One region of the Cytobacillus dafuensis genome, then DNA from elsewhere that is predicted to be linked to it. Evidence: predicted binding sites of a transcription regulator. Region 1 holds the regulator's gene; each other region holds the start of a gene.
What was found. Region 1 encodes Rex, which represses fermentation and respiration genes when NADH is low (regulators of the CRP and FNR family bind a similar motif). Its sites were predicted from a motif close to TTGTGAAATATTTCACAA; they were not measured.
Positions count from the first base shown of each region.

Region 2: FSZ17_RS01170 (4Fe-4S dicluster domain-containing protein) is a predicted target of Rex. The motif match lies at 6,444-6,461, and genes of this name have one in related genera.
Region 3: FSZ17_RS07335 (cytochrome-c peroxidase) is a predicted target of Rex. The motif match lies at 2,462-2,479, and genes of this name have one in related genera.

Region 1 covers NZ_CP042593.1:632,541-642,598, forward strand. The annotation lists gene tsaE (tRNA (adenosine(37)-N6)-threonylcarbamoyltransferase complex ATPase subunit type 1 TsaE) at 524-979, shown strand; gene tsaB (tRNA (adenosine(37)-N6)-threonylcarbamoyltransferase complex dimerization subunit type 1 TsaB) at 976-1,680, shown strand; gene rimI (ribosomal protein S18-alanine N-acetyltransferase) at 1,699-2,148, shown strand; gene tsaD (tRNA (adenosine(37)-N6)-threonylcarbamoyltransferase complex transferase subunit TsaD) at 2,148-3,170, shown strand; gene FSZ17_RS03340 (ABC-F family ATP-binding cassette domain-containing protein) at 3,401-5,323, opposite strand; gene moaC (cyclic pyranopterin monophosphate synthase MoaC) at 5,781-6,269, shown strand; gene FSZ17_RS03350 (redox-sensing transcriptional repressor Rex) at 6,296-6,943, shown strand; gene FSZ17_RS03355 (YdiK family protein) at 7,017-7,223, opposite strand; gene FSZ17_RS03360 (CPBP family intramembrane glutamic endopeptidase) at 7,220-7,951, opposite strand; gene groES (co-chaperone GroES) at 8,210-8,494, shown strand; gene groL (chaperonin GroEL) at 8,558-10,058, shown strand, end outside.
Region 2 covers NZ_CP042593.1:215,657-225,714, reverse strand. The annotation lists gene FSZ17_RS01185 (TorD/DmsD family molecular chaperone) at 1-475, opposite strand, end outside; gene FSZ17_RS01180 (molybdopterin dinucleotide binding domain-containing protein) at 486-2,738, opposite strand; gene FSZ17_RS23595 (molybdopterin-binding domain-containing protein) at 2,796-3,554, opposite strand; gene FSZ17_RS01175 (PucR family transcriptional regulator) at 3,936-5,504, opposite strand; gene FSZ17_RS01170 (4Fe-4S dicluster domain-containing protein) at 5,788-6,339, opposite strand; gene FSZ17_RS01165 (molybdopterin-containing oxidoreductase family protein) at 6,504-8,513, shown strand; gene FSZ17_RS01160 (extracellular solute-binding protein) at 8,720-9,523, opposite strand; gene FSZ17_RS01155 (DUF4177 domain-containing protein) at 9,710-9,895, shown strand; gene FSZ17_RS01150 (hypothetical protein) at 9,975-10,058, opposite strand, start outside.
Region 3 covers NZ_CP042593.1:1,554,815-1,564,872, forward strand. The annotation lists gene FSZ17_RS07320 (dihydroorotate dehydrogenase) at 1-400, opposite strand, end outside; gene FSZ17_RS07325 (inorganic phosphate transporter) at 667-1,665, opposite strand; gene FSZ17_RS07330 (DUF47 domain-containing protein) at 1,681-2,298, opposite strand; gene FSZ17_RS07335 (cytochrome-c peroxidase) at 2,600-3,646, shown strand; gene FSZ17_RS07340 (GlsB/YeaQ/YmgE family stress response membrane protein) at 3,870-4,130, shown strand; gene FSZ17_RS07345 (RluA family pseudouridine synthase) at 4,214-5,152, opposite strand; gene FSZ17_RS07350 (YhcU family protein) at 5,340-5,738, shown strand; gene FSZ17_RS07355 (thioredoxin family protein) at 5,830-6,300, opposite strand; gene FSZ17_RS07360 (disulfide oxidoreductase) at 6,302-6,739, opposite strand; gene FSZ17_RS07365 (phospho-sugar mutase) at 7,137-8,882, shown strand; gene FSZ17_RS07370 (SDR family oxidoreductase) at 8,962-9,684, shown strand; gene FSZ17_RS07375 (GAF domain-containing sensor histidine kinase) at 9,908-10,058, shown strand, end outside.

The DNA of each region.
Region 1 (10,058 bases):
TTATCACAGATTAACGGGCAGTAAGACCCCCACTACAAGGTTGCGAGAGAATCAAAGAAACCTAAGTGGGGGATCGACTGCCCGTAAAGGCCCATAAAATGAACACAGACTAAAAGCGCCACATCGTGTGGCAACGTCTGCGTGACCCACTTCCTGTGGGCCGCAACTAACCATCAGTGGGGGATGAAAGAAAACCCCTACTGATGGAAGTTTCACTTTATTAACATGCTAAAGTAAAATTGAAATTTTGTTTATGTCTCTGCTAAAAATGTTACATAAGAAAGACTAGGGCATCCGCCGGAAGGAATTGGCGAATACCAAGTCTTTCTAATTCATTCAGATGGAATTGAAAGTAAATGAATAGCGGTGTGAGAAACAAAGATAATTTCATGCTGATAATATGATTAAAAGATAAATTAACTTCATTGTTATTGCTATAAGGAAAGTCTGCGGGTAGAAGAATGTAACATTATCAGCTAGTGTATATATCATTTTAAGACAAAATAAAGGTGATACAGTTAAAATGAAACCATTTGAATTTATTTCGAGTAAACCTGAAGAAACCATTGAATTTTCTAAAAGTCTTGCGAAGCTACTAAAGGCTGGGGATGTTATTGCTCTTGAAGGCGACCTTGGTGCGGGGAAGACAACTTTTACGAAAGGTTTGGCCCTTGGATTAGAAATTAAAAAAAATGTAAACAGTCCCACCTTTACAATTATAAAAGAATATCAAGGCAGATTGCCTCTATATCATATGGATGTGTATCGAGTAGAGGATTCATTTGAGGATCTTGGGTTTGATGAATATTTTGATGGTAATGGCGTAACCGTTGTGGAGTGGGCGCATTTAATTGCTGAGCAGCTTCCTGAGGAGCTATTAACGATTTATTTATATCTTGGTGAAAATGGTTCAAGAAGGCTTGTTCTAGAACCAAAAGGACAAAGATATGAGGAGCTATGTAAGGAGATATTATTATGAAGGTTCTTTCAATCGATACATCCAATTACACATTAGGTGTTGCACTATTAGATGGAGATCAAGTAAAAGGGGAATATATTACAAATTTAAAAAAGAATCATTCCGTAAGGGTCATGCCAGCTATAGAATCTTTAATGAATGATTGTGATATGAAGCCTGCTGATCTTGAAAAAATTGTTGTGGCAAAAGGGCCAGGTTCTTATACGGGTGTGAGAATTGGGGTTACAATAGCAAAAACATTAGCTTGGACATTAAACATTCCTTTAGTTGGTGTATCAAGTCTTGAGGGGTCTGCAGCATCAGCTGGCAGATATTTTGATGGATGCATTTCTCCACTATTTGATGCGCGCAGAGGACAAATTTATACTGGCCTATATCAGTTCCAGCAAGGACAATTATATTCAATTCAGAAGGACCAACTTTTATTATCAATGGATTGGGCAGCTATTCTAAAAGAACGTGATGAAAAAATACTTTTCATCGGCAATGATTTACCAATTCATCAACCTATTATTGAAGAGATTCTTGGAGACCAAGCAGTATTTGCTGAAATCACTGAGCAAAATCCTCGCCCATCAGAACTAGCATTATTAGGACGGGATAGAGATGGAGAGGATATTCATTCTTTTGTTCCAAATTATATTCGTTTAGCTGAGGCAGAATCAAATTGGATCAAAGCAAATAAAGAAAAAAAGATTTAAGGATAAGGAAGTAACAATATGAATAAATCTTTAACTTTTCGATTATTGAATGAAAATGATGTTGATGAGATCCATGAAATTGAGCTTGCATCTTTTTCTATGCCGTGGACGAAAGAGGCATTTTATAATGAATTTACACAAAATAAATTTGCTGTTTATGTAGGCTTAGAAGATGACGGGAAAATCATTGGCTATTGTGGTGTATGGATTGTCCTTGATGAGGCTCATATTACAAATGTTGCGATTCTGCCTCAATACCGCGGGATGAAACTGGGTGAAGCCTTAATGAGAAATGTAATGGAGGTAGCCGCCAATAACGGAGCTAAGACGATGACTCTTGAGGTCCGTGTTACCAATCATGTCGCGCAATCTCTTTATCGCAAGCTAGGATTTCAAGATGGTGCAATCAGAAAGAATTATTATACAGATAATCAAGAGGATGCTTTAGTAATGTGGGTGAATTTATAATGGGAAAAGATCAATGGATAATGGGAATAGAAACAAGCTGTGATGAAACATCAGTAGCAATTGTTAAAAACGGACGGGAAATTGCTTCAAATGTAGTAGCTTCACAAATAGAAAGTCACAAACGATTTGGAGGCGTTGTTCCCGAAATTGCTTCACGTCATCATGTGGAACAAATAACGATTGTGCTTGAAGAAGCATTAAATCAGGCTAATATTAGCTTTGCTGATTTAGATGCGATCACAGTAACAGAAGGTCCTGGATTAGTGGGAGCACTTCTTATCGGTGTTAACGCAGCCAAAGCGGTCGCTTTTGCACATGGAATTCCATTAATCGGGGTACATCATATTGCAGGCCATATTTATGCGAATCGTCTCGTTGCTGAGATGGAATTTCCATTGCTTTCACTTGTTGTTTCAGGAGGACATACAGAGCTTGTCTTTATGAAGGAGCATGGACATTTTGAAGTAATTGGTGAAACTAGAGATGATGCTGCAGGCGAGGCGTATGATAAAGTTGCAAGAACTTTAAGCCTGCCTTATCCTGGAGGACCTCATATTGATCGTCTTGCTCAAGAAGGAGAGCCTATCATCCCTCTACCAAGAGCATGGCTAGAGGAAGGATCCTATGATTTTAGTTTTAGTGGATTAAAATCAGCAGTTATCAACACAGTCCACAATGCGGAACAGCGTGGGGAAAAGATATCCCCAGAAGATTTGGCAGCAAGCTTTCAACAAAGCGTCATTGATGTGCTCGTAACAAAAACGGTTAATGCAGTTCAGGAATATAAAGTAAAACAAGTATTGTTAGCTGGCGGTGTGGCTGCAAATAAAGGTTTACGTGCCGCTTTGCAGGAAGTTTTTGAAAATTCAACAGATATTCAGCTCATTATTCCGCCTCTATCCTTATGTACGGACAATGCAGCTATGATTGCTGCAGCAGGGAGTATCTTATTCGAAAAAGGGATTCGGTCAACGATGGCACTGAATGCCAATCCAGGCCTCGATATTTCTATCCACAACTAAAACATTGATAGGTAATAGTCCTCATTAAATGGGGACTATTTTCATGTGGATAAAAATAGGAATACACGTATTTAATTGTGTATAATGTGGATAAAAACACAATAAATTGTGGATAATGTGGAGAAGTCTGTGGAATCCCTCTATTTCAGTCCATTATATGTGAATATTTTTGTGGATAAGAAAAAGACCAAGAGGGAGAATCTCCTGGTCGATTTTCTAAAAATCTTTCATTAATCAGCAAGTACTGTCCACTCTTCAACTAATGCTTCTAATTTAGCCTTCGTTTCGTTATTCTCTTTTGTAATCTCCATGACTCTTTCATGGTCTTGATACACATCGGGTTCGCAGAGGAGTTGCTCAAATTCAGCAATTTTCATTTCTAACGCTTCAATTTGTTTCTCGACTTCTTCTAGTCTTCTTTGTCTCTGTCTTTCAATTTTTTTAGCTTCCTTATCCATTTGATAAGAGCTTTTTTCTTGATTTACTTGCTGTGGAGAAGAAGGAATTTTAGATGAAGCCAGTGTTTTTAACTCTTCTTGTTCTTGCTTTTTTTCAACATAATAATCGTAATCACCTAGATATTCAGTCGCTCCCTTTTCACTAAGCTCAAGAACTTTGGTTGTAATTCGATTAATAAAGTAACGGTCGTGGGATACAAATAGAATGGTACCAGGGTAATCAATTAATGCATTCTCTAGAATTTCTTTACTATCTAAATCAAGATGGTTTGTAGGCTCGTCCAGGATTAAGAAATTAGCCTTTTGCATCATTAACTTAGCTAAGGCTAGACGCGCCTTCTCACCTCCGCTTAATGTTGAGACTGTTTTTAAGACGTCATCTCCAGAGAAAAGAAAGTTACCTAACACGGTCCGAATTTCTTTTTCTGGTTTTAGTGGATAATCGTCCCAAAGCTCGTTAAGCACACGCTTATTCGATGTAAGCTCAGCCTGTTCTTGATCGTAATAGCCAATAGCTACATTTGAACCGAAGTTCAGATCACCTTCAAGAAGGGGCAGCTTGTTGATAATAGTTTTTAAAAGTGTGGATTTGCCAATTCCGTTTGGACCAACAAGGGCAAAGCTTTCACCCCGAGTGATACGGAAAGAAATATCCTTTGAAATCATCTCTCCACTATAACCGACAGCAACAGAATGAGCCTTCAATACTTCATTCCCTGATTGTTTATCAATTTGGAATCCAAATGAAGCTGATTTTTCATCACCAAGTGGACGATCCATTAGGTCCATTCTTTCTAGCTGTTTTCTTCTGCTTTGCGCTCTTTTTGTCGTGGAGGCTCTCGCTAGATTACGCTGAATAAAATCCTGCAGCTTAGCTACTTCTTCCTGCTGTTTCTCATAGAGCTTCATTTCGCGTTCATAGTTTGCGGCCATTTGGTCAAGATAGGAGCTGTAGTTCCCTAAATATTTTCGAATTTGATTTCTTGATAATTCATACACCTGTGTAACGACTTTATCTAAAAAGTATCGATCATGGGAGACGATTAGAATGGCTCCATCGTATCCTTGTAAATATTGCTCTAGCCAGGATAATGTATCAATATCTAAATGGTTCGTAGGCTCGTCCAATATTAATATATCGGGTTTCTTTAATAACAGTTTTCCTAAAGCAAGCCTTGTTTTCTGTCCGCCGCTTAATGTAGATATTTTTGTATCATAACTAAAGGATTGGAAATTCAATCCGTGAAGGACAGAGCGGATGTCTGATTCGTATTGATAGCCTCCTAATTCTTTAAATTGAACCTGCCGTTCGTCATACTCTTTTAAAATTCGATCATAATCTTCCTGATTTGCCATTGCTTCAGGCTCAGACATTCTCTCTTCAAGCCTGCGTAAATTCTTCTCGAGCTTTTGCAAATGATCGAATACAGTTAGCATTTCGTCCCAAATCGAACGCTCGGATTCAAGGCCTGTATTTTGTGCTAGATAGCCAATTTCTACTTCCTTTGGCTTGATAATATCTCCAGAATCATGGGACATTTGACCAGCAATAATTTTTAAAAGTGTGGATTTACCGGCTCCATTGCGTCCAACAAGGGCAATTCTGTCGCGAGTTTGTACTTCAAGCTTTATATTCGATAAAATAACTTCGGCACCGAAGTTTTTTATTAATTGATTGACTTGTAATAAAATCATTTTTTTTCACCTCTATGTTATAGAGATAGTGTAACCCATTCATATATGATGGGCAATAAAGGAGTGTTTGTGTGAGAAGCACTCTCTTAAAATTTTTTATTTACTGTGTGGTTATCGCAGATTAACGGGCAGTAAGACCCCCATTTCAAGGATTCGCGTATGCAAAGAAGAGTAAGTGGGGGATCAACTGCCCGTAAATGCCCGATTGGTTCAACTAACCATCAGTGGGGGATGAAGGCCGACTAAGAACGCCACGTCCTGTGGTAACGTCGGCACTAGCACGTCCTGTGCGTCGAAAAACCCCCACTGATGGAAGTTTCACTTTATTTAAACATATAATTTCTCTATAATAGTCGTGTTAGTAAGGATTTCCTAATCAAATCTTATTTGTGAAAAGCCTTACAATGTTTACACATTTGGATAAAAATAGTGTATGATTTGATTGTGAGGTGTTATTATGACTGAGTTTACACATTTTAATCAAGAAGGCAGAGCAAAAATGGTCGATGTTAGTGATAAGCCGGAAACGGTTCGTACGGCGATTGCTCACTCAAGTATTACAGTTAATAAAGAAATATATGAAAATATTGCTTCGAATAAAATGAAAAAAGGCGATGTACTTGCGGTTGCCCAGGTTGCGGGTGTAATGGCTTGCAAGAAAACGTGGGAAATCATCCCTATGTGCCATCCGATTCCACTAACTGGAGTGGATATTTCATTCTCATGGAAGATTGTACAAGATGAGTACATACTTTTTATTACTGCTACTGTCAAAACAAAGGGTAACACAGGTGTAGAGATGGAAGCGCTAACAGCTGCATCTGTATGTGCGCTTACCGTATATGATATGTGTAAAGCGGTTGATAAAGGGATGGTTATCGGTAAAACGTATTTAGTTGAAAAAACTGGTGGTAAGAATGGAGATTTTAAGCGAGAGATTGAATAGTTAGAATTTGGAGAGGAGATACATATATGGCAAGTGAATCAATGAAAATTCCACAAGCAACTGCAAAACGTCTCCCTTTATATTATCGTTTTCTTAAAAATTTGCATGCTTCTGGAAAGCAGAGGGTATCATCGGCAGAATTAAGTGATGCTGTAAAGGTTGATTCTGCAACGATAAGAAGGGACTTCTCTTATTTCGGAGCTTTAGGGAAAAAGGGGTATGGGTATAACGTCAATTACTTGCTCTCTTTTTTTCGGAAAACTTTGGATCAGGATGAACTGATAAAGGTAGCCCTTATAGGGGTTGGTAATTTAGGGACTGCGTTCTTGAATTATAATTTTCTTAAAAACAATAATACGAAAATTGAAGTTGCTTTTGATGTGGACGAGGGGAAGGTTGGAACCCATATTAGTGATGTCCCTATTTTTCATATGAATGATCTTGAAAAAGTCATCCAAGATCAACAGATTCAAGTAGTCATATTAACTGTTCCTGCTCCAGCAGCCCAATCAATTGCGGACAGAATTGCTCAAAGCCATGTGAAGGGCATTTTGAATTTTACACCAGCCCGGCTTTCGGTTCCACCTACAATTAGAATTCACCATATCGATTTAGCAGTCGAGCTTCAATCACTTATCTACTTTTTAAAGCATTATCCAGCAGAAAATGATTAATGCTTTCTAGAATCTAAGGCTGTAGCAATCATAATCCATATCCTAACCAAAAGAAATGAGCCTCCACGAAGGCTCATTTTTTTGGTTGACTATTTTTTATTTTAAAGTGAAACGCAACCAATCGTAAGCCTGTACCTAAGTCCATGGTTGCTATAATAATGAATAGATAGGTAAACATTCCCCAGGTTTGTTCATTTTGAGTATTCTGGATTGCCATTAGGGTAAAGAGGATTCCAAGAATGATATAGATAATGCCTGAAAACAATGGTGTCCTTTTCATAAAAATCCTCCAATAAAGCTTTGAATTTTTTCCATATCCTTAAGCCAGTTTTCAATATTGTCTTTGTTTAGCTGCAGGATGACGACGAATGTATTCATTGCCACATGGGCAAAAATCGGTACGATGATGCGCTTTGTTTTGACATAGAGAAAGGCAAATGTAAAACCCATTGCAGAATATAAAAGGATATGTTCGATTTCGGCATGGGCAAGCGCGAAAATAACAGAGCTAATTAAAGCTGCCAGAAAAAAGTTCATTCTCTTGTGGAGCGAACCGAAAAGGATTTTTCGAAAAACAATTTCCTCTAAGATGGGACCGATCACAGAGCTGACAATGATGATGATAGGTGAAGCTTGAATAAGCTGCATAATTTGCTGTGTGTTTTCAGAGCCCATTTCAATTCCAATTAAGCTCTCAATATTGGCTGCAATCGTTTGTGCGAAAAAAGCAAGGAAAACACCGCCAATGGCCCACGTAATAGAAGAAGCAGCAGAAGCTGAATTCCTCATTAAAGTGTGATCTTTCATTTCTTTTCGCAGCAATACTAAAGTGATGATTAATGTAATGGTAAAGCTGATCACAATCCATGAAGTTACCGAGATAATCTCCATTTCCTGCATACTTTTTCCTAAAAGGGTTCCGATATAAGCAACGAGCGGAACTCCAATGACGCCTGATAATTGCATGGTTATATAAACAATGAGAATGATCCAGTATTCTTTTTTCACCAATTTATCTCCTTATTAATAGTGTACACTAAACTACATTTTACTCATAAAAAGGTACATGTTTCAAATAGTACACTCAAAATGAATTTTTGAATCTAAACTTAACTATCGGTGAGGACATATAATTTTTTTTTGAAAAAATTGAGCTTCACTCTTGCAAATAGATAGGAGATTCTTTAATATATTAATTGTGTTAGCACTCAAGGTTAGAGAGTGCTAATAAAATAAATTACATATTTATTGAGGAGGTTGTTTCACTTGTTAAAGCCACTAGGTGATCGAATTATTATCGAGCTTGTTGAAACTGAAGAAAAAACTGCAAGCGGCATCGTTTTGCCGGACACTGCTAAAGAAAAGCCTCAAGAAGGCAATGTTGTTGCTGTAGGAACTGGCCGCGTTCTTGAGAACGGTGAGCGTGTAGCCCTTGAAGTTGCTGAAGGCGACCGTATTATCTTCTCAAAATATGCTGGTACTGAAGTGAAGTACGAAGGCAAAGAATATTTAATTTTACGCGAAAACGACATTCTTGCTGTTATCGGCTAATACCCGCACAGCTTATACATTTTAAGAAAAATTACTTTAAATATTTTGAGGAGGTTTTTATTCATGGCAAAAGAGATTAAGTTTAGTGAAGATGCTCGCCGCGCAATGCTCCGCGGTGTTGACGCTCTTGCAGATGCAGTAAAAGTAACTCTTGGACCAAAAGGACGCAACGTGGTTCTTGAGAAGAAATTTGGTTCTCCATTAATTACAAATGATGGTGTAACAATTGCGAAAGAAATCGAATTAGAAGATGCTTTCGAAAACATGGGTGCAAAGCTTGTTGCTGAAGTTGCTAGCAAAACAAATGATGTTGCTGGTGATGGTACAACAACTGCAACAGTTCTTGCTCAAGCTATGATCCGTGAAGGTCTTAAAAACGTAACAGCTGGCGCAAACCCAATGGGTATCCGTAAAGGTATCGAAAAAGCGGTTGCTACTGCTGTTGAAGAGTTAAAAACAATTTCTAAACCAATCGAAGGCAAAGAGTCAATCGCACAGGTTGCTTCTATTTCTTCTGATGATAAAGAAGTTGGCGAACTAATCGCTGAAGCTATGGAGCGCGTTGGTAACGACGGAGTTATCACAATCGAAGAGTCTAAAGGCTTCACTACTGAGCTTGATGTAGTAGAAGGTATGCAATTCGACCGTGGATATGCTTCTCCATACATGGTAACTGATTCTGATAAGATGGAAGCAGTTCTAGATAATCCATACATTTTAATTACAGATAAAAAGATCACAAGCATTCAAGAAATTCTTCCAGTTCTTGAGCAAGTGGTTCAGCAAGGCAAGTCATTATTACTTGTTGCTGAAGACGTTGAAGGTGAAGCACTTGCTACTTTAGTAGTGAATAAGCTTCGCGGAACATTCAATGCAGTTGCTGTTAAAGCTCCTGGCTTTGGTGACCGTCGTAAAGCAATGTTAGAAGATATCGCTATCCTAACTGGCGGTGAAGTAATCACAGAAGAATTAGGCCGTGACCTAAAATCTGCAACAATCGAATCTTTAGGCCGTGCTTCTAAAGTTGTTGTTACGAAAGAAAATACAACAATCGTTGAAGGTGCTGGAGACAGCGCGCAAATCGCTTCTCGTGTGAACCAAATCCGTGTTCAATTAGAAGAGTCTACTTCTGAATTTGATAAAGAAAAATTACAAGAGCGCTTAGCTAAATTAGCTGGCGGTGTAGCAGTTATTAAAGTAGGTGCTGCTACTGAAACAGAATTAAAAGAGCGCAAGCTTCGCATCGAGGACGCATTAAACGCTACTCGTGCAGCTGTTGAAGAAGGAATTGTATCTGGTGGTGGAGTTGCTCTACTTAACGTATACAATAAAGTTGCTGCTCTTGAAGCAGAAGGCGATATCGCAACTGGTATCAACATCGTATTACGTGCGATGGAAGAGCCTGTACGCACAATCTCTCAAAATGCTGGCCTAGAAGGCTCTGTTATCGTTGATCGCTTAAAGCGCGAAGAAATCGGAACAGGCTTCAACGCAGCTACTGGCGAGTGGGTAAACATGATCGATGCTGGTATCGTTGACCCTACGAAAGTAACTCGTTCTGCAC
Region 2 (10,058 bases), 420 kb from region 1:
TATCTTCCTCATTTCTGGAAGCAAACTCGTTTGCGCATAATACAGACATGAAGGCCAGTTCAAAACCAATATGGTCTGGGAACTTTACATCCTCTAATGGTTTGAAGATTTTCAATTTCCAAGGTTTAAAGCCAACAGCATCATAGCAAGATTGTACATGGATAGCATCATTGCTAAAAAGCTTCCCATACGGCTTCTTTTTCTTTGGCTGATAGTTTCTCAAAGCTGATTCAAAAGGAGGTACATATTGTCCTGAAGATGGGACAAAGAACAGGTCATAATATTCCTGAATTAAATCATCCACTTCTTCTGAGGACGTTATCAATACTTGATCCATATTATTTATTAAATCGTTTAGTTTTTGTTGAATTTCCTCGATATTTTCCTTTTCAGGTTCCTGTAAAAATAGGCTGGCAAGAAATCCATACGTATTTTGTCTTGCAAGGGTTTCTTGATCATTTGTCGTCAGATTCATGGCGCCACACCTACGCTTTCTCAATACGGTAGAGCCCGCCGTTACGGCTAACGCTACCTGTCATCATTTCACTTAAAGCAAATGGATATTCGAAAGTAGGATCCATTAAACTTATTTCAGTTAAATTCACTCCATCTCCAATATCCTTAACTCCACCAATCGTTTTATCCCCTAATTTGTGTTTTTTTGCACCATATTCCCAGTGTCCATAGCCAAATTCTACAGCTACAGTACCTTTTGAAACACCTTGACGAACAAGCAGCTCTCCTGTAACTTCTCCTCCGGTTGCAGCAATTAGCTTCACTTTGTCTCCAGTTTTTAGTCCTAATTTTTTTGCATCATCTGTATTTATTTCTAAATAGTTTGTTTTACTTAGATCCCTTAGTCTTGTGTTTGCTAACATAGTTACACTTCTGAATTTTGGCTTATAATTAGCTCCTCTAAACGGCCATTCTGTTTCAGAATATTTTTCTGTCAGAAGCGTTCCATCAGCAAAGGTTTCTGGATACCAGCCAGGTACCCCAGAATAATATTCACCTGTATAGCTGTCTTTTGCTGAGCCCGCTTCTTCAGCATAAATCTTGAAGCAGCCCTCAAACGGGTATTTGAAATTGCTTTTATCCTCTCCGACATACCCATTCTCAAGGTTTTCAAATCTTCCACCTCTGGAAATGACATAGGCTACTTTTCGAAGCTCTTCTTGTTTAAGACTTGATTTCCATTTTTCCATTTTAGATTTTAAGCCCTGTAGCTCAATCTCATGATCACTAATATCTGGTACAGGCTCTTCATCAAAAGCTACGTTTGCGATTACAGGAAGGAAAAAATCCTCTGGATTATTAACTGCATAGACATTACCATCTTTGTCTGAAAATGCTTTATCACCAAATCCAGGAATACCAACCTTTTTACATACATCGATAAGATAGTTTTCTATACAAGCATATCTGTTATCAGAGATTTTCGTTGTCATTGGCTCTACTACCGGCCAGCGGACTTTACTCAATTTCACAGGAATAGTACCCTCTGAAAAACCTATTCCCCAGTTCTCAAACTGAGTTGTGTCAGGAATAACATAATCTGCTATCGCTGTCATTTCGCCCATAAAAGCATCAGACGAAATAAACAAAGGAACGATATTTACATCGCACAGCTTCTCGATCACTTCTTTTCTAGCAGCAGAAGGTGTCGATAATAACGGGTTAAACATCCAGTTCATGACGATTTTTGCTTGATATGGATATTGATTAATAATCGAAAAAATGGCTTGGTTATCTGAAGCGCTTCCTACAGGATGCCACGGAAATTTTGACGGATAAGGGTTTTCACCGCGAGCAACTATATTTTTATATTCTGTAGTGTCCTCATATCGAACACCAGTACGACTTATGACGACACCTGATGTCTTAGTTGCTCCTTCAATCGTTTTCATGTTGTATCTCGGACCATCTACAAAACTGGCAAACATTTTCCGTCTATCCATCATTCCGCCTTTTTTATTATAGCTGCCAATTAAAGCTGGAAGGATTTGCATTGCGAATGCCAATTGAACACCGTTTGAAGCAGAAGTTCCGCCAAAACCACCCTCCGCTCCAACTTTAACTCCGTGGGAAGTAAATTTCTTCGCTATTTCCTCAATTGTTTGTACAGGAATGCCACATTCCTTCGAATATGTTTCCATATCATGTGCATAAGCGCTTTCCTTAAGGAAGTCTAAACTTGTGCGAACTGTTATTGTTTGCCCATCAATTGTTTTTATTTTTCCATTATAGAGAATCTCTGCTTCATCTACCGCTGTATGGAGCGCAGGTTGACCTGTTTTCTTATCAATCACGATGAATATTTCCTCTTCATCTGAAGCAGGCATCCCTAAATCAGCAGGGCGAAGCATTTTTCTATAATTAGGATGCTCCGGATCTGTTATGACAAGTTGACAACCATTTGTCCAACTGTTGTAGCCAAGAAGTCTGGCTTTGTCTAATGATGGTGCAGATAAAAATTCTTCATTATACTTTTTATTTTCAAATATCCATTGAATGAGTGCCATGACAAAGGCACCATCTGTAGTCGGCTTTATCGGAACCCACTTCGCTTTATCTCCTATAGGTCCAACAGCACCCCCACACATCACTGGGTCTACTACAGTAAACTTCAGTACTCCATCAGTAGTAGCACCTACAGCCCGTCGTGCTATCGTTTGCGTTGGCTTTCCACTATGACCTGGAAAAGCTCCAACATACAGAATATACTCAGCATGATTCATGTCAGGCTTAAGAATTGCTCCTTTATTGACCCCCGAACCGGGAGTTTTAGAACCTCCTCATGAATAGCCATGACCATAGTAGTTGACCGAACTAAATGCGTCGGAAAATCTGCTATAAATTTGATTCCGTCCATCGCCGCGCCCGCCAAATAGGACTAATTGATTGGATTTCGGACCAAATTCCGGCTGTTTTGGATCAATTAAAGTTTTAGTATCATACACTTGACGGAATCCTTCAATTTTCTGAGTTTCTCCTATATCAGAAAAAAGTTGTCCACCCTCGACAGTTTCAGTAACTGCCTCTTCCCACGTAATCGGTTTCCACTTTCCTTTTCCTCTTTTATCTGTACGTTTTAAGGGGACGAGTATCCGATCTGGATCGTAATGTGCATCTATTGTTGCATTCCCCCGTTGACAGACAGTAGCACGATTCTTATTGCCCATACCCTTATATTGGCTGAAAGCTAGATAAGCATTTTCTAATGGCTCGTCCATACCAAGTGGATATTCGGCATTTTCCGGGTTGTAAGGATTTCCCGTTACGCTAAGAATCTTGCCTTTACGATCTACCTTAATTCTGTTTCCACAGTTACCATAACAGGCCACACAATTACTATTCCTCATAAAAATGTTTGGGTTAACTTCTACTTTTCCTGTTTTAGTATCGATGATCGCTTCTAATTCTTTAACTTTAGATTTCTTAGGCTCAAATTTTGGTGGATCACCTGCAAAAGTGAACGATGAAGAAATCCCAAGTGGATCCACTGCTACTATCCCGGTAACCGCTGATAATTTCAAGAAAGCTCTACGCTTCATGCTGATACTTCCCTTCTTTTATTTTGGTCAAAGAGATTCTCTTGTTACAGATTTGTGAATAACTTCACAATAAATCCGAGAATTACTATAACAAAAATCCCCTTTCATAATTCATTCTATATTTAGTTGTACAAATCGCATATTGGAGACCTAAACAGTTTTAATCGTCCTCAAATTGTACTATTCTTCAAAACTTATAGAAGAGAAGTGACTAACTTATGAAAATTGATATTTGATTTCATTTAGGCAACAAATTTCTTAAGTTAATGAAATAATTGAGATACTGAATCTTGAATTCCACAAATATATGTATTTTCTTTGAATATAGGATAAAGATGGGTTTTATATAAACATAATTCAGCCAAACTGATTAAAAACATTCTACACATCCTTAAGAAAATAAAATAATCTTACAGCTATCTCTAGATTCATTGCATCATTTGTATCATTTAGTTGGAGTCCCGTTGTATCCTCAATCTTTTTTAAGCGGTACCGTATTGTGTTAGGATGGATGTATAAAATTTCAGAAAGTTCATTAATTCTTCTGTGATTTTGAAAATATACCTTTAATGTATAAAGATAGTCAGTTTCATTTTTCTGATTAGAGTCAATTAATGCGCCTAAATACCTTTCAATATAATCGTAAAGGAAGTCATTATCTAAATTGATAATAAGCTGAAGAATCCCTAGGTCTTGAATATGAATAACTTTCTTATTCTCAAACCAATTTTTCCCAAATCTCATAGCCATTTTTGCTTCCTGATAACTTTTATTTAAATAAGTAGAATCTTCATACAATTCCCCTATCCCAATATAAAATTCATAACCAGTCCAATTAGCTGATAGGGCCTCTTCTATTTGGTTTCCAATTTCTACAATATATCTTTTGATTTCTCCCTTTAACTGGGCTTCCATAGCTTCGACTAATACAACGATTTCACCTTGAAATGGAAATACGATTAATGATTCATTATGCTCCTTTATGAAAGACGAAATTACTTCCAACGAATTTACCTCTTTACAATCATCTAAAAGTTTCATATTTACTATTAATAAATAATGTGGCCTCTCTAAGTTCCAACCCCATATTTTTCCTTGTTTGATCATAAACGATCTCGATTCAAATTTACTATAAAGAAGTTCATAAACAAAAATATCTTGAATTTGCTCTTGCTGTGCCTGAAATAATTCTTCGATTTGCAATAAGAGAGCTGTTAAGCCTATGAATTTATCAATCATTTCTTTTTGCCAATCCACTAGATCTCCGGAGACAATTAAAGTTTGTTGGGATAAACCCCCTATATTAATAAAGTAGGGTTTAAAAAAATGCGCTTCTTCTTTTGATTTACCACTATCATTGGAGGGGGTATTCAAAGAAGTGTCATTTTTTAGATTTCTATAGAAAACATTTAACCAGCGATTAGCCTCCTTTAAACTATCTTCCTTTCCCTTCTGCCAAACTAACTGATCACGACTATCCAAATACAACATAGGTGTATCTAATGCCTTTACAAGTTCCGATGCAATATTCACAAAACCTTTTTGGATAAATCCACTTAATTCCAGACTTAATTGATTATGGTTATAAAGTTTTTCATCTACTTTCTGAAACAATGAAGATAAAGAAGGATCATATAGAATGATAATAGGTAATTGGAATTGTTGAAAAAGGGATTGCATTTGGGTTGGAATAAAAACTGGGTTATAAGAACATATCACTAGGCCAACAAAATTTGAATCCTGCATTAATGTATTGAATATTTTATATGTTCTAATCTCATTTAGACATTCGTGACATTTAATCATAAGTAAAGTTGGTTCCTGAAGCCAGCCATCAGGAACATCTTCTATAATTGTTTTATAATAAACCTTTTCCTTGGGTAAATGGGTAACAAAACTTAGCTGGTTGAGTGGAAGAGTAAGTAATATGTCTTGTAACGAATTTTTCATGGTGAGATTTCATCCTTTTTTTAAAAAATTTCATATGTATTTGTAATATTGTCCTACATAAAAACGGATGGTCGGAGAACATTTCGAAAGGGTAAAAGTTAAGGTATGTGTTGAGATTTAATTACTTATTAGAAAAACTTGGCGTTCGCCAAGTCCTTTTTGGTGAGTGCCTTAGTTTTCCTTATGCGATCTTATTAGAAGATATTTAATTGAACACACACTTTACTTTAGTACGTTAATAAACTTAAATTTTCCTATTAGCTAAAAAATTCCATACAAAATATCAGCATTCCCTTAGAAATGTCTTCCCGGTTTGTTTTTTTGTAACAAAAATTGATGGTTTTGTATAATCCTTAATAGGAATATCAGTGTTATTAAAAGCATAGTTGTTTATATCATCAGGGTTAACAACTATGATACCAAGAGCCTTAGTAATACAGTTTTCCACACAGACAGGCTTTAGACCTCTATCAATTCTTTCAACGCACAAGTTACATTTATCAGCCCTTTTTTTTCTTGGATTTAATTTAGGAGCATGAAAAGGACAAGCCTTTATACAACGCATGCAAGCACGGCAATTATCCGCGTGATGAACCACAATGCCATCTCTTCGTTTTTTAAAATTGTTCTCTGGACAAATTGAAACACACACAGGATTTGCACAATGATTGCAAGAAATAGACAAATGAACCCATTCTTTCTCTTCCGTTTTATAAGAAACTACATTTCTCCTGTGCATATCTGTCAAACCATGATATTCATTACAGGCCATCTCACATGTCTTGCAATTGATACATCTACTTAGATCTACAGAGAATATAACCTGACTTATCATCTAACATTCCTTCTCTCGTCTTATTGCAGATTCCTCATATTTCCATCTGTTTAACAATAGTTTATAATGAAAATATAATATTTCTTATACTTTTAGCGACAATCTTGTGAATGTTTTCACAGAATTTACACCTTAAACACTGACTTTTTAGGAGGAGAATCATCATGAATGGTTTCGGTTCTAAAACGTATAAAAACGTTTGTCCTGTCAACTGCCCAAGTTCTTGTACAATGATTTCTCATGTCGAAAATAACCATCTTGTTCACATAACTGGTGATCCTCGTAATCCATATTCAAAAGGGTATTTGTGTTCAAAAGGATTTTCTTATATTGAAAAAAACTATCATCGTGATCGGTTAAAATTTCCTTATTATCAAGAAGTAAAAGGTTCAGGTAATCTTAAACAAATTACTTGGAACAAAGCCTTTGAACTTATATTGAGTGAAATGATCAAAATAAATGAGTATTTCGGAAACTTTCTTCCTCTAGCATTATATAAAGGTTCGGGAAATACAGGTGTACATCATTATGTGACAGATAATTTTTTTTCAAGTATTGGTAAATCAACGAGAGTGAATGGTTCACCGTTCCCCACTACTGGGACAAAAGCAATGCAATATGATATGGGAGCAGTTCAAATGTCAGACCCTATTATGATTAGATTTGCTTCTATGATTATGATTTGGGGCTCCAATCCTGCTGCCACTAATAATCATCTCATTCCTAATTTAATGGAAGCAAAAGTAAAGGGGACCAAGATTATCGTTATCGATCCAATCTATACACAAACTGCTGAAATAGCTGATGTATATATTCAGATCGTTCCTGGTACAGATGGAGCATTTGCTAATGTACTAATGAAAGGAATAATAGAGGCGGATTTGATTGACCATGATTTTCTGGAAAATCACTCCTTTGGATTTGATGCGTTTGTAGAGTCAATGAGAAGTATAGATACAGAGGAATATTTACTAAAGTGTGGTGTTTCCAACGAAGCCATCAACTTAATGCTTAGCTATTTTAAAAATGCCAAATCTGTTTCACACATAATTGGTTGTGGCTTACAAAAACATTCCAATGGCGGACAAACGGTTCGAGCTATAGAGGCTTTAGCTGCGATTTGCGGAGACATAGGTAGGACTGGCGGTGGAATTTTTTTTAAACAGGGAGAATCATTGTTATTTAAAAATCAACAATCTGGAGATACGAAAAACCAAATAGTATCTTTAAATCAACTACAATTCTCAAACCTGCAGCCACCTATTGAAATGATGTGGATTTCCTGTGCAAATCCTATCACACAAGATCCAGATTCAAGATTTACTAAGCAGTTTATCAAAAATATTCCATTCGTTGTGACAGTTGATCAATTTTTAACCCCTACAGCACAAATGTCGAATCTAATTTTGCCTACTACGACACAGTTTGAGGAGCTTGATATTGTTACAAACTCCTGGCATAAGGCTATCGCATTAAATGAAAAGGCGATCTCTCCATACTACGAGAGTATCAGTGAATGGAATATAATGAACGAATTAGCCATACGACTTAATCAATATCGGGATGGAATCTGTTCTTTCCCTATTTTATCTTCAGAAGAAGAGTATCTAAATGCACAATTTAATGAACAGGTGTTTGAGCTATACAATATTCGGTCAATTGCTGATTTGACTGAAAAGCCAATAACAAAGTATAAGCCAAAAGTGGCCTGGATGGACCGAAAATTTGCCACTGAAACAGGCAAGTACCAATTTTACTCAACAGAAGCCGAACAAAACGGTCTTCCACCAATACCAATATACAAAAAAGGAGAAGCACCGTCGGCGGAATATCCTTTTTGGCTGATAACACCTCACCATCCCTATAGGCTAAATTCTCAATTCCATTATCTTGATTATTTTGAAGAAGAAGCATACATAGAAATTAATTCAGAAGTTGCAAAAACTCTGGGGATTCTTGATGGAGAAGTCATAAAAATCTTTAACGCTCAAGATACTATTGAAATTATGGCTGTATATAGTAATAAAGTACCAAAAGACGTTCTTTTGGTTTACCAAGGCTGGTATCCCCAATCCGAAGTTAATGTAAATCGATTGGTTCACATTTTAAGGACAGATATGGGGGAAAACAACGTTGCCTTTTATGATACGTTTGTGAATATAGGAAAGTGGTAGTAAGAACACAAGTGAATGTTCCCTTTCAGAAAAGTAGTCCAGAAAGTGTTTAGCAAATATAAATAACTGTATATATAACAAAAATATTATCTATATATCCTTAAGATATATAGATAATATTTCTAAAACTCCCCATCTACATTCTTTAATAATAAAAATTGATTAGAAATAACAATAATGAATAGTTACCGTGCCTAGGCTCGTCCTTACTTCCAGCCCCATTTTTGAAAGATTTGGTGAGATTTATCCGTTTTTAAATAATCTATGAATTGCTGTGCCTCTTTTTTCTGATCGGTGATTTTCGTCAGGGCGATCGGCGTTCCACGATAGAGCTTTTCTTCTTCGGGCAGTTCGACCAGGTCGGTCACATCCTGGAGCCGGTAATGCCACGATTCATAGGTAATCCAGGCATCCAGGCTGGAATTCGATTTCCATAGTTCAATGGCTTCGGCACTCGACTTTACAGAAAGGGTAATATTTTGGGAAATTCCTTCGATTAGCCCTTTTCTGCCTGCCATGTCTTCCCACAGGCCAAGCTGGCCAGCCCCATTCACATCGAGTATTTTCACTCCATTTTTCGTTAAATCCTCCAGGCTTTCAATCTTCTTAGGATTCCCTTTCCTCACCAATATTCCTGCAGCACGCGGGTAAAGCTCCGTTCGTGATTTCGTGTCAATCATTTCGGGGTGGTTAAAGATGAAGTCCTGCAGCATATACTCGGAGCCACCGAAAATAATATCTGCATCTTGCTTTGCCTGGTCGATCCATTTGCCCTCTGGTCCGGCTGTTACCTCCACCTTGATACCCGTTTCAGCTGAAAAATGTTCAGCAGCTTCCTTGATCGGTCCAAGTGGTCCGCCCGGTCCGTACACCCGGATGACATGATCACTTTGACTGGAAATTGTTGTTGCCTGGGACACCGGTTTACGGTCCATTTTTGCATAAGCTAAAAATCCGGCAGCCGTAATGACAAAGAGTAGTAGAGCTGATAGAAACACGATCTTCTTCATAATTCTTCCTCCATTTCATAATTGATTATTACCAGTACTATTAAAGGAAACGAAGGGAGGCTGTAAACGGTTTGAATATCATTGCAAAATAGTAATAAAGTTTCATAAATCTATTAAAGAAAGAAGTTGAAACATTTCTAAGGGTAAAAACGTACTTAAAATATGAGAACTGGGAGGTGAAATTGTATGTATGAATATAAGTTTGTAGAGACTTCTCTGGGGGGATTTTTTTCTTCTCCAACACATAGAGAAACCATTAATGCTTATGCATCCGAGGGTTGGAGATTAGTCCAGGTCTTGCCATTGGAATATAATGGACACGGAAAACCTATGTCTTATGAAATAATATTCGAAAGACTTATTAAAGACTAGTTTTATCATTAAAGAATTTTTGCTTTTTCTCATTTACGTGTAAAGGGTACAATCCTTCAAGTGTTATAAGACAAAAAAGTTACTGAACGGTATGAACCTCTTCAATAAGTTCATTATTTCTGGATATATAATATAGATATTTTATTTTCTGATTATTTTTCAA
Region 3 (10,058 bases), 920 kb from region 1:
TGATAAGTGTTTTTTCAATTCCAATTGACTCGAGCGGATTTGGGAAGTCAATTGCTTGAGTTCTTTTATTAAATGTCGCTTTTTCTGAAGAGGCATTCTTAAATAAGGATACCGGGCCCACTTCAATAAACCCAAATCCAAGATAAGAAAAAGCTGTTGTTCCAGATAAATTAGGATCTATTTTTCCACTTAAACCAACTGGACTCGAAAAGGAACTGCTAAATAAGCTTTTTTTTAATTTTGTAGAGGGCTCCATATGGCCTAAAAATTCAATCAATTGTTTTCCGCCCGGTATGATTACAATGGAATTCATTCCCCGGTGAATGAATTCTCTGCCAAAGGCACCTGGAAGAATTGAAAGCCAAGGCTTAAATAAGGGGTGGTAGGACCAATCAGGCAAAATGATAACCTCCCACAATGATTATTTACCTCTATTTTATTAGTAAAATTGTGCCTTCGCCAAGTCCTTTTTGGGGAATGACTTAGTTTTACTTATGCGATATTATAAGCAAAATAATATCATACCTATTTATTCACTTTAGGCGATAACAAACTTAAACTTTCCGATTAGTCAAGAAAGAGAAATGAATAGAAGAGGAAAAAATCTAAAAAAGGGTTTTAAGAAGGTGACAGCAGTCCACCTTCTTAAAACCCTTTAAAATTTTATTAAAAAAATGCATTTAACAGTAAATAAATTAATCCTGCAATTGTTGCAGATATTGGTAATGTAATGACCCATGTTATAAGCATTCTTTGAGCGGTACCCCATTTTACACCTTTCAGACGATGAGCTGAACCGACACCTAAAATAGAAGAAGAAATGACATGTGTAGTACTAACTGGTAAATGAATAAATGTAGCACCGAAAATAATCATTGCTCCACTTAAATCAGCAGCCACTCCATTTATAGGTCGAATTTTCATAATTTTTCCGCCAACGGTTTTAATAATTTTCCAACCACCGACAGATGTACCAAGTCCCATTGCGAGTGCGCAGGAGAATTGTACCCAGAGCGGGATATCTGTACTTGTTGCATAACCGTTTGCGATTAAGGCCATTGTGATGATTCCCATTGCTTTTTGAGCATCGTTCGTTCCATGTGTATAGGCTTGTAAAGCAGCAGTAAAAATTTGTAGTATACGGAAATTTCGATTTGTTTTTGTTAAGTTATTATTTTTGAATACTACTTTAAAAATGCTATAAATAATATATCCAACAACAAAAGCAATTATTGGAGAAAAAATGAGTGCCTGCAGGATTTTAAGGAATCCCGAATAATTTAGGGCTGAAAAACCAGCTGCAGCAATAGCAGCACCGGCAATTGATCCAATAATCGCATGGGAGGAACTGCTCGGAATCCCATAATACCATGTGATTAAATTCCAAAAGATGGCAGCGATAAGAGCAGCAAAAATCACTAATGATCCGTTTTGCAATGTAAACGGATCGACAATATCCTTTGTAATGGTTTTAGCAACCCCTGTAAAAGTCATTGCTCCAAGAAAGTTCATGACTGCAGCCAAAATAATAGCATGTCTAGGCTTTAGTGCTTTCGTTGAAACAGCTGTAGCGATTGCATTAGCTGTATCATGGAAACCGTTTATAAAATCAAATGCTAAGGCTCCGATGACGATTAAGATTGTAATAATTAATACTCCATCCATTTGCTTTTCGGCTCCTTATGCGTTTTTCATTATGATGGTTTCCAGTGTATTTGCGACACTTTGGCAGCTATCCGCTATATCTTCAAGATTTTCGTATATTTCCTTATATTGAATAATTCGAATGGGATCCTTTTCAATTGAGAACAGATGTTTAATGGACTGGCGAAGTACATTATCACATTTAGATTCATAATCCTTAATCTTTATGGCATGATCACGGATATTTAATAATTTTTTACTTGAAAGAAGCTCAATAGATTTAACAATTTCATCAGAGCAATTTTTAATTGCATCCACAAATTTAAGCATAAAATCATCTGCTTGTGTAATCGAATACATTTCGAAAAGTGCCGCACAGTGCTCGATACCGTCTAAAACATCGTCTAAGCTCATTGCTAGATGTAGAATATCTTCACGCTCAATTGGAGTGATAAATGCGTTATTTAACTCTTTAATCACTTCGTGGACAAATGTGTCACCCTTCGTTTCATAATTCTTCATTGTCTCAGAAAATATTTTTAAATCACTAACATTCTTTAGCTTATAATCTGCGAAATAGTGTGCTCCTTCTTTCATGTTTAGTGCAATTTCACTTAATAATGTATTAAACTTGTCTTTCTTTTTGAAAACCATTGTATACCCTCCATCAAAAAAATTTCATCCAAACGAAATAATTTTATACGAAAATCGTCGAATAAGATAGTTTTATCTATTAAAATGAAAAAAAACTTTCAATTTATTATGTGTAAATTTCTTTAGGATATGTTTTCAATATAAGGAATGGGAAAATCTTAATTTGTGAAATATGTCACAATATATTCGAAACTGCCTCAAATTTTATAATAACTTTAATACTATAATCATTATTGATGGAAATAAAGTAAATATTCTCCATTAATTCCATTGATTACAGTTTGGTTAGGGGGAAGTACGGATGAAAAAAGCATACGCAGTTTTATTAATTGTAGTACTTTCTATTCTAGGTGCTTGCAGCAATAATGAGGAAACAGCTGCACCAGAGGATAAGAAAAATGTTAAAGAAGAAGTGATTGATAAGGAGCTTGAAGAAGCAAAAGCAAAATTTGAAGTCCTCGGCGATATTCCCGTTCCAGCGGATAATACCATGACAGATGAAAAAATTGAATTAGGAAAGAAGCTATACTTTGATCCACGTTTATCAGGAAATAATGTTCAAAGCTGTATGTCATGTCATGCTCCGGGAGCGGGTTATGGAGATGGGATGGCGAAGTTTATAGGCTTTGAAGGATTCAATGGCCCTAGAAATAGCCCGACGATTATCAATTCAGGTTATTATGATGAGAATTTCTGGGATGGCAGGGCAGGAAGCCTAGAGGAGCAAGCTCTAGGACCGATTCAGTCTGAAGTTGAAATGAATCAAAATCTTGATGAATTGGTGATCGAGCTAAATGGTGTTCCTACCTATGTTGAAGAATTTAACAAGGTTTTTAACGATAAAATATCGGCAGACAATATTGCCAAAGCAATAGCTGCATTCGAAAGGACAATCGTTATTGCTGATACAGCATTCGATCGATATCTTCAAGGGGAAGAGGATGCAATTAGTGCAGATGCTAAGGACGGAATGAAGCTATTCGCTGGAGAGGCAGGCTGTATTTCTTGTCATGCAGGTCCTCTTTTATCTGACCAAAATTATCATAACTTAGGCATGAGCGGTGATGATGGACGTTTTGCAGTGACAGGTAATGAAGAGGATAAAGGAAAATTCAGAACATCTGCTTTAAGAGGTGTTGCTCATACTTCACCATATATGCATGATGGCAGTCTTGAAACATTAAAGGATGTCGTTCAGTATTATAATGAAGGTGGAGGGAATCATTCAAATAAGAGTGAATTAATGAAACCACTTAACTTAACGGATCGTGAAGTTGATTCTCTTGTAGGTTTTTTAGAAAGCTTAAGTGGAGAATTGCCAAAGGCAGAGACCCCGAAAATCCCATAAGAAAATCGAAATCAAAGATAAACGGTTACCTGAAGAGGTAGCCGTTTTGTTTTGAGCGATAAGCGATAAAGCTCGAAAAATGGTGTTATTAATTTTCCGGTAGTGGGTAAATTATTTCTAGAGTGAGTCTAAATCAGGAATTCCCAAAAAATAGATTAAATATTTTTTGTATGAAAGGAAAAAAACGAGAAAAACTATTATTAAAACAGCAAGGAGTGATTCAATGTTTACCTTTTTATGGTCATTAATTATAGGTGGAATTATAGGTTGGATTGCAGGCATGATTGTAGGGCGTGATATACCTGGTGGTGTTTTTGGTAATATTATTGCAGGATTTGTCGGAGCTTGGTTAGGTGCTTTAATCTTTGGAAATTGGGGTCCAGATATTGCTGGTTTTGCAATTATTCCTGCCTTAATCGGTGCAGTACTGCTTGTTTTCCTACTAAGCCTCATCATGAAATCCTTCAGAAAAACAACTGATTGACAGAAAAGCGAAAGCTGCAGCTAGACAATAAGAAAAGCGAAAGAACTAATGAAAGCCTTCCAAATCGGAAGGCTTTCATTAGTTTAAAGCTCTTCGGGCAAAACTTGCAGATAATTAGTTAGTTTAAAGGATGTATGACTCTCCTCTTTCGGAAGATTAGTAAAACAGCTTATTTTTTCCATTGTAAATGGATGAGGAATTTCAAGTTTTACCGCATGTAAGGCTTGGCGATTAAAAATTGGTTGTCCGCCATATAAAAGGTCACCTGCTAAGGGATGTCCAATATGGCTTAAATGGACACGAATTTGATGTGTACGGCCAGTATCCAGCTGGCATTTTAGCAAAGATAAATTTTGTTTTGGATATGATTTAATTAATTCATAATGGGTAATAGCTGGCTGACCGCTCTGAGAAACTCTGCGCCTCGTCGGATGATGACGATCACGGCCTATTGGCTCATGAATAGAGCCCTTCTTCGTCTTAATCTTACCATGCACAAGGGCTAGATAGGTCCTTTTAATGATTCTCTCCTCAAGCATCTTATCCAATATACTCCCTGCAAGGGCATGCTTCGCAAATAGAACGGCTCCAGTTGTATCACGGTCTAAGCGATGAACATGCTTAATTTTCCGAAATTCGCCCTGTGCCTGTAAATGAAAGGCAGCTGCATTTGATAATGTATTTGTTTGCTCAGGCTCATTAGGATGAGTATCCATATTTGCAGGCTTATTAAAAACAATCATATGGTCATCTTCATATAGAATTTCCACCTCTGCATATTCAGGAATTACACCAAAATCTTCATCAAGGAATAACCTTAATTGCAGCCTGTCTCCTGGTTGGAGGGGATTATTCCAATTGATGAACTCTCCATTTACCTTTATTTGTTTTTCCATTCTCATCGTATGAATTTGCTTTTTAGATGCTTTCCATACATTTCTCATAATGAAATCTATTGTTAACCCATCCCAATCAAGCGGAATGGTTAATTCATACCATTCTCCAAACCTTTTTGTTTGCATCGTACTATTCTCCTTAATAAATGTAAAAAGTATGCCATTTGTATTTTATTACCACCCTGAATGACCTAGTTAGTATGATATTCTTATCATATATATATTACAAACTGATTACAGAAAAGATAAAGTTCAACTAATAATCAGTGGGGGATATACAGCCCGTTAATCTGCGAAAAAAGGTGGTTTTAAGGTGAAAGTCGTCTTTGCATCAACTCCTGAACAAGAACAGGAAATCAAGGAACTCGTTCAATACGTATATTCGAATATATTTCCTCTTTATTTTTTAGATGAGGATATAAAGGAATATGAGCGCCTGAAGATTTTACATACTACGACAAGACATTTTGAATACTTTGGAACTCTAAAAGAAGCATATCAGGTTATCGGTAGCTTGCAAACAATAATAGCGATTCTGAAATCCCAAAATCTAGACGCAAGGTATGAAAGCATGTTCGAAAATAATGTTCAAATCTTAAAAGATTTCGGACTTTCTTTTCCATTTTCATTTAGCCATTTTTTTGGAGTAAGAATGGCTAAGGATGAAATTATGAGTCTGTACATTAAAGCAGCAAATCAATTACTAATATAGTTATAAAAATGGGTTGACCCAAAAGCAAAGGTGCCAGGCACATGCCTGACACCTTTGCTTTTGGGTCAATCCCTTCTTCTGTTTTGAATACTTATTTGCTGTTTTCATTAAACCATTTTTTAAATACTTCTTCATCTTGATAACCGGTAATTCTCTCTACCTCTTCACCATCTTTATATTGGACAATTGTTGGTGTTTCAGTAATTCCGTATTTGTCCCACCCGTTTTCAAATTCCAGTAAGTTATATTGAACAAGATCTACTTTCATCTCTTTTGCCAGAGGAGCTACAACCGGAGTTGTTCTTTGGCAGTGAGAGCAAGTAGGACTGTAAAAATAGACAGTAACATCCTCTTTATTATCTAATTTTTCTTTTAATTCATCTGGAAGAATCAGATTTTGATAATTTGGGTCATCAAGCTGTTTAATCGTTTCTGGATGAAGTGCATCTTTGCCATATGGATTTTTTTCTGAAACTTTTTCTTCATTTTGCATCTTTGTTAGTATTCCAATAGCTGCGAAGAGAATGACAATAATTCCAAGAAATATAATTACTTTTTTCATCTTATTTAACCTCTCTTGTTTTTTTCCAAAGTAAATAACTGCAAATAAATATTATAATAAAGGCAGTCAATGCTAGAAAGGGAATTGTAATAAACCCTAACCAATTAATATATTGACCAGTACATGGAACCCTGCCGCAGGAAGCAGCGTGATCCGCTAAAAATGGAATCTTTTGGATCGAATAATGGTAAAGTGAAATACAAGCACCAATGGCAGATAGAATCATTGTATAGAGGCTGATTCGATAATCCTTTCGAATAACCGCAATCCCTAATATAATAACAAAGGGGTACATGACAATTCGCTGGTACCAGCAAAGTGTGCAAGGCTCGTATTGACGAATCTCTGAAAAATAAAGGCTTCCGAACATAGCAATGACAGATGCAGCCCATGAAATAAAAAGTATAGATTCACGATTATCTTTATTTGCTTTTTCCATAATGCACTCCTTATCATATCATTTCTTTGAAAAACTTGTCGCGTAACTTAGCGGCGAAATGTACATAGTAAAGAAAATTATAGAGTGACTTGTTCTACTTTGTAAATTATTTATAACAGATTTTCATTGTTTGTTCTATATTTCGTCATGTTTTTGTCATTAGTAATTCCACTAATAAATATTTTAAGGAAATCGTAAATGTATTTCAATTATTTGTTCGATAGGACTATATGGAATGTTCTAAACTGTTTACGATAATAGCGAAAAGGTATAATATCTATTGTAGTCAAGGCTAAACCATTATTTTGTCATAAAAGCACATACAATATAAAAAGGATATAACTATTTTCTATCGAATTAATTTTTAGTAGTATTGACTGTATTGGGAGGGAATCGAATGAATTGGAAAATAAAAGCCGAACGTTGGCTTCAAAATGAATATTTAGATCAACATTTACAAGAGGAATTGCACTCCTTAAAAAAGGATGAAAAGAGACTTGAAGATGCTTTTTATAAAGATTTAGAGTTTGGAACTGGCGGAATGCGCGGGGAACTCGGAGCTGGAACAAATCGGATGAATATTTACACTGTGCGAAAAGCCTCCGCAGGATTAGCTGCATACATAGAAGAGAATGGGCTAGAAGCAAAGAAGCAAGGAGTTGTTATAGCATATGATTCCCGGCATATGTCACCTGAATTTGCGATGGAGGCAGCGAAAACACTTGCGACTAAAGGTATTCAAACATATGTTTTTAAAGAATTACGTCCTACCCCAGAATTATCCTTTGCTGTACGTGATTTAAAGGCATTTTCCGGTATTGTTATAACAGCAAGCCATAATCCACCAGAATATAACGGATTTAAGGTGTATGGAGCTGATGGGTCTCAGCTTCCTCCAAGTGTAGCGGATATTGTTATTTCAAAAGTGAATGAAATTGAAAATGAACTTTTGATTAATGTGATGGAGGAAGAAGCATTAAAGAAGCAGGGATTAATCAAAATGATTGGGGAAGAGGTTGACAGTAAGTATTTGAATCAGCTCGTTACGATTTCGGAGAATCCTTCTCTTGGTAATGAAGTAGATCTTTCAATCGTTTTCACACCATTGCATGGAACAGCAAATAAACCGGTAAGGAATGCGTTACAAGCATTAAACTACAAACATGTTCATGTAGTTAAAGAACAAGAACTTCCTGATCCTGAATTTTCCACTGTAAAGAGTCCGAATCCAGAGGAAAAATCAGCTTTTGAGCTGGCGATTAAGGTAGGAGACGAGAAGAATGCAGATTTGTTAATTGCTACAGATCCAGATGCGGATAGACTAGGAATTGCCGTACGTAATCTAGCTGGAGAATTCGTGCTTTTAACTGGAAACCAGACAGGTGCATTACTTCTTCATTATATTTTGTCACAGAAAAAAGAAAAAAATAGCCTACCAGAAAACGGAATTATCTTAAAAACGATTGTTACATCTGAGTTAGGAAGAAAAATCGCCTCCTCATTCGGTGTTGAAACAGTTGATGTCTTGACAGGGTTTAAATTTATTGCTGAAAAAATGAAGGAATACGATACTACAAGGGAATATCAATTTTTATTTGGTTACGAAGAAAGCTATGGCTATTTAATTGGAGATTTTGCACGGGATAAGGATGCTGTTCAAGCTGCCGTATTAGCTGCAGAGGCTGCTGCTTATTATAAGAAAAAAGGTATGTCCTTATACGAAGGTTTAATTGCCCTTTTTGATCAGTATGGCTATTTCCTTGAAGACCTCCAATCATTAACACTTAGAGGAAAGACTGGTGCTGAGACAATCCAAAAAATATTAGCCTCCTTCCGTTCGGCTCCATTACAACAGCTAAGTGAAATTAAGGTTATTGCCGTAGAGGATTATTTAACGAGTGTACGAAGTGAAAGCAATGGAATAGAAAAATCAATTGACCTTCCAAAATCAAATGTAATAAAATACTTTTTTGAAGACGGAACTTGGGTTTGCTTAAGGCCATCAGGTACTGAGCCAAAAATTAAATTTTATTTTGGGATCAATGGAATAACTTTTGAAGATAGTAAACAGAAATTAACTGCGATTAAAGATGATTTCATGTCCATTGTTGAACAAAAAATGAGCTCTTCTTCTGTAAAATAAGAGGAAAGGATTTGCGAAGGAAGTAATAATTGATTTCGCAAACCAAATGACATCATGAAAAACGAAAGGATGAAATATTTTGTTAAAAGGACAAGTTGCAATCGTTACAGGTGCATCAAGAGGGATTGGCAAAGAAATCGCTTTAAAGCTTGCTAAACAGGGGATGAAGCTTGCTATTGTAGGCAGCTCTAACAGTATTTTTCAATCAGCTGAAGAATTAAAGCAAAAGGGATATAATGATGTGATTGCCATTCAAGCTGATGTTACGCTTGAGGATCAAGTAAATACAGTCATTGAAAAAGCTTTAAATGAATATAAGCAAATTGATCTCCTTGTCAATAATGCAGGTGTAGGCTTCTTTAAAAAGGTTGAAGAAACGACGCTGGATGAATGGAGAAAGGTCTTCGATGTAAATGTTCAAGGAGTATTCCTTGGAGCTAAGGCTGTTCTTCCGCATATGAAAGAACGCAAATCGGGAACGATTATTACGATTTCATCAGATGTAGCTAGATACACGATCCCAAATGGCTCTGCTTATACAGCAACAAAATATGCTGTTCAAGGCTTCTCGGGTTCATTGGCACAGGAAGTTAGAGAATTTGGAATTAGAGTAGGAACGATCAATCCTGGAATGGTTGATACATACTTTGCAGAATCACAGCAAGGGCTTGAGGAGAAAAAAGACTGGCTTAAAGTGGAAGATATCGCAAATGCGGTTGTATATATGGCGTCCGCTCCAAGCCATATGATGATCGACGAAATTGTCCTCCATCCTTTTGTACAAAATTATCCGATTGCATAAGAAAAGTGAAGTCGCAGCTTATCGCGTTTTTATGAACTATTAATAAAGCACTGAAGAGAAATTACTCTTTTGTGCTTTTTTTCTTGTCTATGCTCCCGTTGTCTAGTCAATCCATCAAAAAGTTTAAGACTTTAGTTGTACAGTATCTCATTCTATTTGCTAAGGCTTATATAAAGGTAAAGTATTATAATAATGGTATTAACATCAATCGGGAGGAATAAAGGTGACGTTGGATAAACGGCATTCAAATATTCGGATATTAAAGGAAATTGCTGAATTATTAAATGAGGGAACAGAAGTAAGAGCATTATTATCAGAGGTACTTGCTAAATTACTGCATGTAACCGGATTAGAGACGGGGTGGATTTTTTTAA